Regions from separate parts of the Thermoanaerobacterium sp. RBIITD genome, predicted to be linked through region 1. Evidence: riboswitches for the same ligand, from Rfam matches in the RefSeq annotation. Region 1 holds a riboswitch; the other holds the start of a gene.
What was found. A riboswitch is a leader RNA that binds a small molecule or an ion and turns the genes downstream of it on or off. The one in region 1 is predicted to bind cyclic di-GMP.
Positions count from the first base shown of each region.

Region 1 (7,716 bases):
AAAGATGAAAAAGATAGTTGATGAGAAGCAGGTTGTTTTCTATAGTGAAGAATATGCTTTAAAGGCAAAATATGAGAGAGCTTCTGCAATAGAAAAAGCTAAAGATTTGATTAAAAATCCGGCAAAATACAATAAATCAACATCTTATGGTGCTGCTAAATATGTAAAAAATCTTATTTTTGATGAGGAAACTGGTGAAATATTGGAAAGTGCTCGTCAGCATCTAGCATTTGATGAGGAAAAACTAAAAGAAGAAGAGAAGTTTGATGGATATTATGCAATAGTTACCAGTGAATACAAGGAATCTGATGATAAAGTTATTGAAATGTATCGTGGTTTATGGAAAATAGAAGAAGCTTTCAAAGTAACTAAAAGCGATATTGAAAGCAGGCCGGTGTATTTATCGTTGAAGGAGCATATTGACGCTCATTTTCTGATATGCTTTATAGCACTTGTAATCGTAAGAATACTTGAATACAGGCTGAAGGGCAAATATTCCGCTTCAGCTATACTTGAAAGTCTAGCTAAAGCATCCTGCAGTTACATTCAGGAGAACTATTGTCTTTTTGATTTTAATAATGATGTTCTCGAAGATATAGGTAAAGAACTAGATATTGATTTTGGGCGGAAATATATGCGCTTAGGAGAAATTAAAAAAATTTTAGGGGAAGTAAAAAAATGACATTTTCCGCTACAACTTATTGACAAAAACAAAAAGCCCAGAAGCCTTTAATTTAAAGGACTTATGGGCATTTTTTATCCTTTTTTACTGCAAAAGTCAGGATATAATATTTAAAATTCCTACATGTTTTTTTATAGAACTTTTTGGTTTTTGAAATGCATAATTCAAAATAATATGTTACATTCACGCTTTTTCGCACCAGTACTGAATTTTCCTCAAATTTCTTTTTGGCACACTTTGGCACGTCAGGGCACCTTTTGGGCACTAAAATGGCATAGCGTATCCTTGACACCAAAAGGGTCGGAGGCAGTATAATAGGCAAAGCAGTAGTGTCAGAAGTAAATAGTTTTATCCAGAGGAAATTTTGCACAAAAATTTGAACTTAACCTAGCAAACGATGAAGCTGCGAATGAAATACAGAAACTGGCAGCATCGACTAAGGAAAATGAAGATAAATAAAAAAAGCCCCTCATAATTTAAACAAAACACTGGAGGGGCTTTTTTAAAATTATATCCCGGTCCTTCTTGCCGATTCTTGACTTACTATTTCCTTAAATCTCCTATAGCCATCAACCCAATCAAATATCACATCATCTGCAACTTTAGCAAAATGCTTCTTAGCACATTTTATCTTAGCATCTTCAACCCGTGTCAAGTCTTTCTTTTCTTTATCACATTTAGTTTCTACAATAAAATACAGTTTGGCGGATGACACATCTATTCTGTAAATAACCGCCCAATCAGGAGAGTAATTGCCATAATGAGTATCAATCGTAAGACCACCTTTTTTCAATTTTGTAAAGAGCAGTACATCAGGATCTGCATCTAAACTTCTGGCAAATTCATACTCGCCGTCACTGTCAACTTTAATATATTTATATAATGCCTTTTTATAGTCTTCATTAGTCTTATAAGCTCGTTTATTATCAAGCATATAGCGCTCAATCTCTTCAACAGCAAATATTGTATTTTCTTGAAATACATATCCGTCAATTACCTCATAATCAATATTTTTTACCTCATATTCTGTAAGCTTATCTAATATCAATTTCATAACCTCATCCAGTACAGCCTGTTTTTGCAGCAATTTCTTATTTTCTAAACCAGCAATAATTTTATAACTTAAATTGCAATATTAAATGCAAAATAGTATTTTTGAGAATATATTTTGGCAAATATCGTTTTACAGCATATGTATCTGGTACAGAGTATTGGCATGAGTCTATAACTATTGTTGAAAATTTGTCTGCACGAAGGTCTTCGCATCTTGCTGTATCAAAAAGGGATAATTGCAACATTAAATACGAACTTTATTCTTCAAGAATTTCTGCAGGTATCATGTAATCCCTTTTAATGCCTGTGAGCCCAAGCAGCTACCTGTGACCAGCTATTCGGGGTAACTAAGATGCGTCCTATAAAAAAACACGGATCTCCTGGATGATTTACTCTTGATTTCAATGTGAATATATTAAATATTCCATGTTTCATAAGAATGCGGTCGGTTGAAGGTGTCCCAAATCCATATGGATAGGCAAAATATTTTACCCTTATACCAAGTTGTTTTTCAATGCAAGCAATTCCTTTTTCTGTATCAGAAACAAAAAGCTTTTCTTTATCTTGGAGAAGAAAAACAGGTTTTTTCGTTCGAGGATCAAAATAATGAAGGTTGTAAGTATGCAGACCAATAGTGCAAATACCGCTATTTACCATTTCTTTAACTTGATCCCATGAACACATGTTAAAACCTTCCCATTCTTTTCCTGCCTGATCTGCTATAAAGAAGAGAAGAAACGGAATATGTTTTTCTTTGAGCAACGGAAATGCATGTTTGTATATGCTAAGATCGCCATCATCAAAGGTTATGAGCACAAGCTTACCAGAAATTGACTTATGCCCACGTAAGTAATCTTCAGCTTCCTGAGGAGTTACAAAGCGGACTCCCTGCTCGGTTAAGTATTTCAATTGGCGGGTAAATTCCCTGGTACTGATGGCATAACGGGAAAGTTCTGATTCAGAAGGATAGAATAATCTTCCCCAGCTTAAAATCCAATAAGGTAGCACCCTATGGTAGCAAAGAACCACCAATCCATCTCCCTTTAAATTTTCTGAAGTTGTTGGTGTTATTTTTCTTTGCGTAAAACTACAACCACTGATAAATATAGTTAAAAGCAATGAAATTATGATTAACCGGTATAAACGCTGCAAATTTGATGGCTCCTTTCTAATACGCTGAGTTATTTTTGATGTATTATCTTCCTAAAACCGTCCGTTTTGGGCTTTTCCACCTGCCAGCATGTTCAAGGCTTCCGAAAAGGCCCTTTGGGGCTGTCCAGACCATTGTAAGCGCACCAAAAGCGAAAAAAAAGATAGGATACCATGGAATCCAAAAAAATGTACGATAAAGCTTTGGATCATACCGATGATTGAAAAAGAGCGCTGCTGCCATTTGAAAAATACATGCGATGGAAATCAAAGCACCATACCATGCCGGAATTGGACTAAAACCAGTGGGTGATGATGTAAAAAAATATGTAATAAACCAATATGTTGTTCCTAACACAAAAACAAAGGCCCAAAAAGAACTGAGCACAAATTCTAAGTATGTGGGGTAAAGATATCGCCATTTTAAATCTTTAAAGATATCTTTGTGTGTGCGTAAAAGGTGCCATCCTCCCAGTGCCCAGCGGCATCTTTGCTTCCAATATTCCTTAAAGGTAGAGGGACATTGTATAAAAGCAACTGCCTGTGGCGCAAACCATACTTCATAAAAATGACGCTGGATCTGCCAAGTAATGTCAATGTCTTCAGTGGCAGTACGCGATGAAAAGCCGCCAATCTCTTTAAGGACTTCTGTCCTATAAGCAGTAGCACATCCAGATACAGTAAGGACACGTCCGATAACCCTCTGCGAACGCTTGATAAGTCCTATAATAGAAGCAAACTCTGCTGCCTGCAGCTTTTCTAAGATATTCATACGTCTAACAACCAATGGATTTCCTGTAACAGCTCCAAGCCTTGGTTGTGTGCAAAAAGGAGCTACAAGATATTTTAATGAATCAGGCGTCAGAATGGTGTCAGCATCGATTACTACAGTTATTGAGGTTGTTACACTTGTTGCAAGTGCATAATTCAGCGCTTGGGCCTTGCCACAGTTTTGAGTAAGGCTCAGTAAGTGAAAATTGGGATTAGAAGAAAGAAAATGCCTTATGACTGCTACTGTATCATCTGTAGAGGCATCATCGATAAAAACCACCTGATAATCGGGATAAGAAAGTAAGCTTAAACTGGTACATGTAGCAGCAATACTCTCACTCTCGTTGTGGCATGGTATAAGGATGGTAACAGGAGGCCAAATATTAGGCCAATTTTTTTTATCAAGGTTTCTTTCTCGTCGCCACCAAAAGTAGAATCCTAATATAGACCAAAGTATGCTTAAAGCAAAAGGATAAAGAAAAACATACCAGCCGAGAAACCACCAAATATTCTTGATTAGTTTCATTTGTTCTCCTCCTCAAAAAAAGATTGTCTTGACAGTTTGGTTATAAATTCACCGTATAACCCGCAGGCAATTACCTGTTCAAGCTTTTTGGGGCTAATTATCTCTCCTGCTGATAAAATGATTTTTCCATTTTCATCATGAAGATCCTCCTTTAAGGTTGTATCAATAAAAAACATCTCATTAGAGTAACGTTTATGATTTTCTTTATTCTCAGATGCAACAGCAGTTTCTTTATAACTTGCACTATCTGATATGATTTTTGAATAAAGTTTTGACATAGGCAATGAAGTTGAAACAGCGAAAGATGAGGTATCTAAAATATTTTCCTGCCACAAAAGCTTCTGTGTCTTAATGGCTGGGAATAAAAGTTGCCTATGGTTACGTTGGTAATAACGGTGATAGTGGTAGCGGGACCATAAAAGTGCACTACACCAAAGCAGTACAGCCCATAAGATTGCAATAAGAACTACTGTGACAGTTTGATAAACAGCACTGGGTACAAAAAGCTCTTTTAGCCATAGTCTTGCAAGTAGGTACCAGCCAATTGCACCTAAGGCCCATATAATAGCTAAAAACAATAGGGTCCATGCCCCTAAAGTTGCAGTAACTATTAATAACCGAGCCAATCTATTCTTAAGAGCATCGTAAGGAGTTGGTTTATTTTTATTAATATTCATAATACCACCTGCGAAAATTTTTTGTAAAATTTCTCCAAATATTCTAGTTTATCAAAGATACATTAATTACACAAGATAAAAAAGCATTCCAAAGTTTTGCATTTATTATTGCAATTTAGTGTACACACTTTTAAACTTTATTTTTTGCTTTTTTTTAACCCTTTTAAACTACCATTGCAAACATAATCCAGTACTTAATTCCCAGGTTCAGTATTGGGGCTTATGGGATTAAGTACTGGATATTTTAACAATTATGGTATTTTTTCATCAATTTTTTATGATAACAATCGGATTAAATACCGGTTTAGTATCGCTAATAATCTTGAAGACCTTGTTAGTAGTGATATCAGCAATATATCCTTCATACCTGTGTTCATCATTGCCGCGTTCTGAGTTGAATACCAACCATTTATTTGTTCCTAACACCCAATGTGGGTCTGCTTCGCTTACCCCTGAAGCATTAATAGGTAATAACTCTTTATAAGTTGAACCTGGAGGAATGCGGTAGATATCATCTTCATCATCATTGGATCTTCCTATGAAGTATAAACTTCCATCATCTCCAAAAGCGGGGTACCATCCAGTTGCTTCTATCTGCTCCCTACTGTTGTCCCAAACGACTATTTGGCTTTTGTCTCCTATACCTCTTGTATATGCTATCCTTCCATCTGGTGCAAAGTTTGGTGCCCATTCTTCAGTGTCAGGTGTATTTGTAATTTCCTGTATGATAGAACCATCAAGCGCACATACGACAATATCACCATTTCTTTTATATACAACCTTACTGTTATCCCAAGACAAACGAGGATCTTCTGAACGTGAAATTCCGTCTGACAACATGCGTATATTTGATAATTTATCTTTATTTACATCTGCTATATAAATCTGCCATGCTCCGGTTTTATTTGAAGCATATACCATTTTTTGGCCATCCTTTGAAATGTCAAAGTTACCGGCATTGCCGCTTACTAAGGTTACTACTTCTCCAGTATTAAAATCTTTTGATTTAATATCTCCTGGAAATCCAGAAAGATAAAATACTTTAGATATATTTTTATACACAAAATTATCGTTATTTCTGCTATTTCTAAAGGAATCAAGAGCTAAATTTGTAATCTTTGTATTATTTGCAAAATTTACTTTTACATTCTGGATATTTATATTACTTTTAGCCTCATATGAACGAAAACCAATTATGGAAGATATAAAAGTAAGAATCAAAACCATCACAACAACTCTTTTAATCATATTATCCCTCCTATATGAAGTCTCATAGGAACCCCATATAGGAGTTCCTGGCAATTTGGCAACCATAGCGATTAATCGCCTTAGGCCCATAATTTTGCGTCCTTAGATTTCTCTAAGTTTGCCTTTTTCAGGATTAAATATTCTCTTGTTATCTTTATTTTAATTTTTATTGATACATATGTCAATTTATAATTGATAATAACAGCTTTAAAGATTAAATTCCTTAACAAACATCTTTAAGCTTAAAATTTTAAATATAGGTAAAATATCTTATGCTCTCTTTTTTCAACTAAAGAAGCTTCTGCCACATTAGCAACTTTTTATAGTTTATTTCATTTACAATCGACAAGTAATAATAACCCCCCTTGTAAAAGACAAGTACTTTCCGACAAATTTAGGAAAATAATTTACCTGAATTTTTCCCAGTTATCCATTCAAGAACGACTGCCTGTGTTTAAGGTTGTAACTTTTACCTGTCATTTTAAAAAGCTCACACCTCTATGTTAATCTATCCAGTATTGCTGTTGTAAGAGCAAGATCACCTAATAGCTCGTTCCAGCCCTCCATTCCTTTATTCAACATGGTAACAATTGAAGTTTGCTCATGAAGTGCCGATATAAGCTGAAAGGACATATTTGTTCCTTCTCGTGTTATTAGAAGATATCCTATCCCATTTTATGGAAAGTTAATTATTATACGAAATTGAATGCTAAACAGTGGATTTTACTGAGAATTTACAACATTCAAATTCACATAACATTTTAGTTACATAATCGTCTTCAGCCAATCCACCATATCTTGCTTTTCCCTCTTGTATATTTTTCGGGTGGCAAGACATTAGGGCTCACAGTCCTCTACGGCTTTTCGTTTTATTTTCGGATTTACCTTGGCATAAACTTCAGTTGTCGTCACAGATGTATGCCCCCGGAAGTCCCCTATATAGATTGGATGCGAAATAACAATATAAAGGTATCCCGGTATGATTTTATTGTATTTATTTTATGAAGTAGATAACCGTGCCATAAGTCGATGTTATACATTTTTATAGAAAAAGCCTCATTAATCCTAAGCCCGAAACTATAAAGTCATTCTAGACAACACCGGGTAATTTTATTTTACCATTAACATCCTGTTGCCATCATTGTATTGCGTTTTTATTATTTTACGGTTGTTCATTTGAATTTATTATTCCGCTCAACTTGCTTCCCCAAATTAGGCAATTTGTCCAGCATCAATCATATACAATAATTATTACTGTATTCCTAAACTCATACAGCAAACAATATATAAAGATAAAAAATGGAAGAAATTATGCAAGCTTTCTTTTAAAATTGAACAACTACCACTTTAAAGCCCTCTGTTTCTATATCCTCAATTATTCTATTTAAAGTATTATTATCATCATATCCAGAATTATTACTCCAGTTCTTATCTGCAATTAAAACACATTGTTTGTCAAAATCAATACTTTTAATATGTTTAATAAACTCTTTAAAAGAACCTTTCTGATAATGCGGGCTTTCGTTAAAATTGATTATGCATTTATCACCCTTTTTCCAGCACGGACAAGGCTCATAAATTAATTGAAAAGGCTCCTGATATCCGTCATT
Region 1 is NZ_LT906662.1:2,751,142-2,758,857, reverse strand. It holds partial or broken gene CPG45_RS13255 (IS1634 family transposase) at 1-682, shown strand, start outside; gene CPG45_RS13250 (restriction endonuclease) at 1,191-1,736, opposite strand; gene CPG45_RS16915 (hypothetical protein) at 1,838-2,026, shown strand; gene CPG45_RS13245 (polysaccharide deacetylase family protein) at 2,033-2,887, opposite strand; gene CPG45_RS13240 (glycosyltransferase) at 2,931-4,181, opposite strand; gene CPG45_RS13235 (hypothetical protein) at 4,178-4,858, opposite strand; gene CPG45_RS13230 (TolB family protein) at 5,126-6,106, opposite strand; cyclic di-GMP riboswitch class I at 6,153-6,239, opposite strand; gene CPG45_RS13225 (ATP-binding protein) at 6,605-6,775, opposite strand; gene CPG45_RS13220 (hypothetical protein) at 7,432-7,716, opposite strand, start outside.

Region 2 (7,716 bases), 1.5 Mb from region 1:
ACTTACTGAATCAGCTTTTGTTGAACCTTGTGCAACAACTCTTACCTTTCCATCTTCTTTTCTTACAACTACTTTTGCTAATATACAATTATCAAATACTATGCTGTGTTCTCCACCGCCATTAACAGTGACTGTACCGTTTATAGTGACGTTCTTTAATGTAACATTGCCATTACCTACTGCTTTGTCAATTAATAAATTACCATTAATGATTGTATTTTGCAATATTACATCTGGTGCAGATATTAAAACATCACTATTGATTGTACTAGTACCTGTTTCTGGGCCATATGTACCTGCTTTATCATATGATACTGCCGAGGTTTGTTTTGATTGTTCAATTAATGCCCTATTGAGTAATACTATTGTTTCTGCTCTCGTTATTTGTTTTGTTGGTCCTAATGTATTATCTCCATAACCTGCTAATAATCCATTTGCTACTGCTGCATTTACTGAATTCCTACTCCAATCGGAAATCTGCGATAAATCTTTAAAACTTTTTAATACATCTTGGCTTGACGGTTGTAATTTCAGCAATCTTACAACTATCGCAGCAGCTTCCTCCCTTGTTATGGGATTATTTGGTCTTACGGTATTATCATTATAACCATCTATAAGATTCGAAGCTTTGGCTTTTTGTATGTCTGCATAGAACCAATCTGATAATTTTACATCTTTAAAGCTTATATCGGTTGTTTGTGTCAATTTAAAGCTTCTATCTATAAACGTTACAAACTCTGCTCTTGTGACTGGATTATCTGGCTTAAATGTATTGTCTTCATATCCGCTAACTAATCCCTTTGCTACCCAATCATTTATATCATTTTCTGCCCAATGTCCTTTGACATCGGTAAATTGTTTTGCATCGGATGTAGAATTTGTATCGGCAAATCCAGTAACAGCAATACTCGGTATTAACATTAATACTGCAGTTATCAATGCTAATATTTTTGAAAAACGAGTTTTAGTGTTCATATCTATTCCCCCAATTATAGCTTTTGTTTTAATGCTTTTAAAATATAATATTTTATATTACCCCCTTCCAAACATAAAAAACTAATATTTCTATCAACCACCTCCTTTTATTGTTAAAATCGGCAAATAAATTTTAAAAATTAGTCTAATTACAAAAATATTTAAGGGATAAGTTTATAAACTTATCCCTTTCTCTATATAAACCCCTTTTGCCCGCTTTAGGCATATAAAAAACCGCAGTACAAATATACTACGGCCGGTTGCACCATTATCTTCATTTAACCCAGGTGCCCAGATACAGGTTAAATATCATCGATTCCTCTTCTATATTTTTCTATTTTTCTATATATTTCTATATTCGACGTTAAATTTAATTTTCCTGCAAGATTTTAATAAAATTTTACAAAATATTTCACAGTACAAAACATTAATAGAAAATAAAATATTTATTGTGGTATTCCTTAATAGTCAGAGATTCTTCGCTTTAACTTAGAATGACAATATAATTTTTTATATCAATCCTTTTACAGCCTTTGCTCTTAAGATACTATTTAGATTATTTAAGGATTCTACTGCTTCGTGTGGTATTTCTCTATCAGTATTTACAATCATTAATGCTGTTCCATCGCTTTTATTCGGGCTTACATGCATTGAAGAAATATTTATGCCAAAGTCTCCAAGGACATTTCCTATATGTCCGATAACACCTGGAATATCTTTATTTCTCACAAAAAGCATGTATTCTGTAGGTTCGAAATTTACTTTATGCCCTAAATATTCTACTATCCTTATTTCATCACCATATGTTGTGCCGGCAAACTGTGATATTCCACCTTTTGTATCGGTAATTTTTAATATTACAAGGCTTGAATAATGGTTTATCTCGTCTATCTTGCCTTCGATTACTTCTACACCCATCTCCTTTGCTCTAAGTCGTGCATTTACAACGCTCACGCCTTCCTTTAAGGCAGGTTTTAAAAGGCCTTTTAATGCATGGAGTGTAACAACATCTGTATTATGCTGCGATATATGTCCTCTATAAATTATTTCTACAGATGATATCGGTATATCATTTATCTGATAATACAGTGCACCCATTGCTTCACATAGTTTCATATAGGGTTTTAACTCACCAAATTCATCTGCTTTTATATCAGGCAAATTCACTATGTTTCCGTAAAGTTTGCCGTTTAATGCTGTTACTACTTCTTTTGCAACTGAAATACCTACATTATTTTGAGCCTCTACTGTGGATGCGCCAAGATGCGGCGTTACAACTACATTTGGAAGCTCTAAAAGTTTATTATTAAAGTCTTGCTTTTCCCTATCATATGATGGTTCAACTTTAAATACGTCTAGTGCTGCTGCCGCGACAATCCCTTCTTTTAGCGCATTATATAGTGCATCTTCGTTTATAAGGCCTCCTCTTGCACAGTTGACTATCCTGACGCCTCTTTTTACCTTTTTAAATTCTTCTTCATCAATTATATCTATGGTCTCTTCTGTCTTTGGTGTATGGATCGTAATAAAGTCGGATTCCTTTAATAATTCATCAAAGGTTACCTTTGTTGCACCATATTTTTCAAAGCGGCTGTCTCTAATATATGGGTCATATGCGATAACTTTCATGTTAAAAGCTGCAAGCCTCGTCGCGACAAGTGAGCCAATCCTTCCAAGGCCAATTATGCCAACAGTCTTTCCACTAAGCTCGACACCTTTAAATTTATTTCTTCGAAAATCACCATTTATTGTTCCATTATATGCCTGCGGTATATTTCTCGCAATTGAAAGCATAAGGCCTATTGTATGCTCAGCCGCTGATATTATATTGCCTTCTGGTGTATTTACTACTATTATGCCTCTTTCTGTTGCTACATCGAGGTCGATATTATCGACACCATTTCCAGCTCTTCCTATAACTTTTAAGTTTTTTCCTCTTGTGATCAACTCTTTATCGACTTTTGTAACACTTCTTACAATAATAGCATCATAATCTTTTATAATATCAAGGAGTTCTTCCCGCGGTATGTCTAATCTAAAGTCGACGTCGACATACTCTTTTAGATATTCTAGGCCGCTATCCGCTATCCTTTCTGTTACTATTACTTTCACAATATATCCCCCTTTGGATTTATTTCATTATTATATGAACCTTTTTAGATCTGAAAAGATGATAATGCATCCTTTAGTGCTGCGAATGTTTTATCAATCATTTCTTCCGTTACGTATCCCATATGTCCAATGCGAATTATTTTTCCTTTAAGATGTGCCTGTCCACCAGTTATAAGGATGCCATAATTATCTGACATATATTTTATTATTTTGCCCGCTTCATACTCTTCTGGTACCTTAATTGCTGTTATAAGGTCTGATGATATTGATTCATCAGGAAAAAGTTCGAGACTTAATTCTTTTACAAAGTTTCTCACTCTTTGACCGATTGAGGCTTGTTTTTTGTATACAGCTTCCATGCCAATATTAAGCAATAGATCTGTAGCTTTTTTAGTAGCCATAATAGTTGAAACTGCTGGTGTATATGGCGTATCAGGCTTATCCTTTAAAACACCTTTTCTCGCCTTTTTAAGGTCAAAATAAAACTTAGGTAAATCTGATTCTTCTGCCATTTTCCATGCTCTTTCACTTAAAGATACAAAACTTAATCCCGGCGGTGACATGAGGCATTTCTGTGAACATGTCACAACAGCATCTAATCCCCATGCATCCATCTCGAGAGGTATACCCCCAAGCGAACTTACAGCATCTACTACAATTGGTATATTATATTTTTTCGCGACTTCTGAAATTGATTTAATATCGTTTGTAACACCTGTTGATGTCTCATTCTGTGTTACGAGCAATGCCTTATAACTTGTTTTTTTAAGAGTATCTTCTAATCTTTCTAGGTCAACTGCATTGCCCCATCCAAAATCAATGATTTCTGAATTGAGTCCGTAAGTCTTTGTTATTTCATAAAATCTCTCACCAAAATGCCCTATACTGGCAATTAGAACTCTGTCGCCTCTTTTAAAAAGATTTGCTATAACTGCTTCCATGCCGCCTGTACCTGATGATGTAAGCGTCATGACTTCCATATTTGTTTTAAATATCTTTTTAAGATTTGAATTAAGACATGAAAAAAGTTCATAGAACTCTGGTGTCCTATGGTGTAATGGTTGAAGATGACATACATCTAAAACATCGCTGGGTACCATCGTTGGCCCTGGCGTCATAAGAATTTTTCCATTCATTTTCTCACACCCTACATAAATATTTATTTAATATGATAAACTATTAAAGGGAAAAATGCAATAGGAAAATACATTTGTCTACTATTAGTAGACAATATGATTAATATAATCATTTTCTTATATATCAAAAAATATTACCTTGTATAATTCTTTTTTTCAACAGGTTCAATAAATTGAGCTTCTAAAAATTAAAAAGATAGATAAAAAAGCCTTATGTAATGAATTTGAATTACATAAGGCTTAGCTTGAAAGTGCAATATGTTTCGCATCTTACGCTTTTACAGATATTTGTGGCCCAAAGGCCATGCCATCAGTATGATTTATATTCTTCCGAGCTGTTTTAGCATCCTTAAAATCATTGCTGCCGCCATTGCCCTTGTTGATGTACCATCAGGCGACAATGTTTCAGAATCAGTACCTTGGATAAGGCCATTTATAACACCTATTGCCATTGAGTCCTTCGCCCAATCCTGTACTTTCCCATTGTCTCTAAACTTGTTAAGTTCTGCCGCATTTCCTGTTGGTAAGAACTGAGCTACTTTATTGGCTCTTAATGCATTAACTATCATAGCGGTCATTTCCTGTCTTGATATTTCTGCATTTGGCCTAAATGTCCCATCTTCATAACCTGATGTTAATCCGACTTGTTTTGCAGCTTCAACTGCACCATAATACCAGTCACTGGATTTTACATCTTTAAAAGATGGTATATTTGCATTATTTCCATCTATGGCAAGAGCTCTAGTAAGCATTGATATGAATTCTGCTCTTGTAACAGCTTTATCTGGCTTAAATGTATTATCTTCATATCCTGATATTATGTCACGGGATGCAAGTACTTTAATATCATCCTTTGCCCAATTTGATGCAGTATCAGAGAAATTAATATCTTTTGCCATCAAAGCGTATTCTGAGAAATGTGTAAGATTTACAGTCACTGTATTATTTGTAGTATCAACTGTACCACCTACAGATTCCCATCTTCCATCTTTATAAGTAAATACAGATATCAATCTCTCATCTATGCCATTTAAGTTTTTGTCATCATACTTAAATACTGCTTTTACAGGCTTGCTTGGTTGTACACCATTTGTATCTATTTCATAGGCACTTCCTATTAATTTAATATTTGAGGTCTTATTTATATCTTCTACTTTTAATGGTGTTATTTTTAATGTCACTTCACCATTGAATGTGCCGTCAGCAAAAGTCATTGATAAATCTTTTGCAGCTGTTTCAACGGAAGCACCGTCAATAGGAACTTTTACGGTTTTGCTTTCTGTTGAGGTATTATCACCTGTTGTTGGTATTTCCCCTGTGCCACTTGATGGTGGGTTTGTACTTCCGCCGCTTGAAGGTAGTGTCGAACCGCCGCCTCCTCCACCTGGTTGTGATACTTCATTTACCTTTATATTGACAGTTGTTGAAACACTGCCATATGTTATGTCAAGGACTGTTTCACCTTTGCTTAAGCCTTTTACTAGGCCTTTATCAACAGAGGCAATACTTGAATCTTTTACAACGTATGTCGCATCATTTGTAATATCTGTCGTTGTTCCATTAGAATAATTTGCAGTAATTTTTAGCTGAACTGTATCACCTTTATTTAATTCTACTTTTTCATGATCTGAAACTATATTCTTCAGTGTCACACTCTTTGGTAATGCATTTACACTGACGTTTATCCTCGTTAACATATTACCATCTTTGTCGTTTACCACAATTAATCCTGCATAATTTGACGGTGTTTCAGGTATTGTCATCTTCGCATTCATACTGCCTGTTTCATTTTGCTTTATTGTCTCGCTGCCAGTTACAGTCATATCTGACCCTTTAACAGCATCACTTGCAAACAGTGCTTTCTTTGAAAGATTTACAGTCGCTTTACCAGATGGCACTGCAAATGCATTTACATCAAGTATATATGTTCCTGCTGGCAAGGCTTTAAGCTTTATACTTTCATTAGAATCCCCATCTGCGTCCATTGCATATTGTGATAGCGACTTATCATCGTCATTTAACTTAAATAGATACAAGTCAAGGTCATCAGCAGGATTGTCATCGCTAATAGATACTTCATAGACAAAATTAGGATTATCTTTTGTTACTTTAAAAAACTCAATATATCCATGTCCAAAAAGATCTGTGTCACTATCACTATTAACATCTATCACAGGATGTGTAACTTTAGGCGGTGTATTTAAATCAACCAGACCTGTTCCTACATATTTCACGTCTTGATCTGCATCAGTTAAATTTGTAAGACTAAACTGCTTTTCAAGATTTGTACCTACTTCACCTGATTCACTCCAAGTATCAGGTTTTGGAACAAGTCCTGTCAGCATGAATTTCAAATCATACTGTGCAACTGGGACTGATGATGCAAAACTTTCATATACATTTACTTCCCAAACACCTGGAAGTGGATTATATACCGATCTTGTAACAGTTGGCGTATCAGGTGTTGTATATAATATTTCGTTAGGATTATATTCTATGCCATTTGGATCAAATAGTGTTGCTCTGATCCTTCCAACACCTTTTTCTGTTTCAAGTGATGTCAAATCGATCTTAAAACTCTTTACACCGTCAGGTACTCTATAGAAATGCCTTGTATAATGTGATACAGGTACTTCTCCTTTTGTATCGCTTAAATACAATGAATCTTTATCAAGGTTAGTTGGAACAACAATTGTAACGGGTATCGAACCATCTATCAACTTTGTAGCTGGATCATCAAGTGTAATTACACCACTATTTAATCCAGGCTGTAATTTTGATTTATCTATTGATAAAACTACATTACCAATCTGACCCGCTGGTATATTTAATGTAGATTTATCTAATGATATATACCCTATACTATTTGAAATGTTAAGGGTAATATCAGTGCTTCCATCGTTTTTGATATATGCATTAACAGTATCAGGTATATTGCCGTTTCTTACGTATACACCTGTTGTGTTTGTGATTTTTTCCTTGTAATCTGTAGCAACTTCTATGTCGTCCTTAGTAGCACCAAGTTTATTCTTAATATAATCATATGCGGCAACAACATCGGGAAGTCCGCCACCTTCTTCGACAGGTGCATAATCGCCGATATGTCTAGCCGTCTTGATCAAGGCTTCACTTACAAGTTCTGGATCTAACCTGTCATTAGGTCCAATTAGTTTATCTTTTCTGGCTGCTGATAATAGAAGTGCTGATAAACCAGATGTCTGTGGTGCTGCCATACTTGTTCCCTGATATAGATCATATGGTCCTCTGTATTGGCCTCCTGCCCACACATCCCATTCCGGTACACTTGATATAGCAGAACCAGGTGTTATGATAGTAGGCTTTAATCCACCATCTTCTCTTGGACCAACAGATGAGAAATACCAAAGTCCATCACCTGGAACATTATATCCATATTCGAGCCATGTATCGTGTGAAATATATGCGCCAGAGGTAATTGCTTCTGTGCTGTCGCCAGGTGCACCAATTGAATTTA
Region 2 is NZ_LT906662.1:1,223,186-1,230,901, forward strand. It holds gene CPG45_RS05575 (S-layer homology domain-containing protein) at 1-975, opposite strand, end outside; cyclic di-GMP riboswitch class II at 1,222-1,304, opposite strand; gene serA (phosphoglycerate dehydrogenase) at 1,486-3,087, opposite strand; gene CPG45_RS05585 (pyridoxal-phosphate-dependent aminotransferase family protein) at 3,132-4,223, opposite strand; gene CPG45_RS05590 (S8 family serine peptidase) at 4,544-7,716, opposite strand, start outside.
Region 2: it holds a riboswitch for cyclic di-GMP, as region 1 does, so the genes downstream of both, CPG45_RS05575 (S-layer homology domain-containing protein) here and CPG45_RS13230 (TolB family protein) in region 1, are expected to answer to the same signal.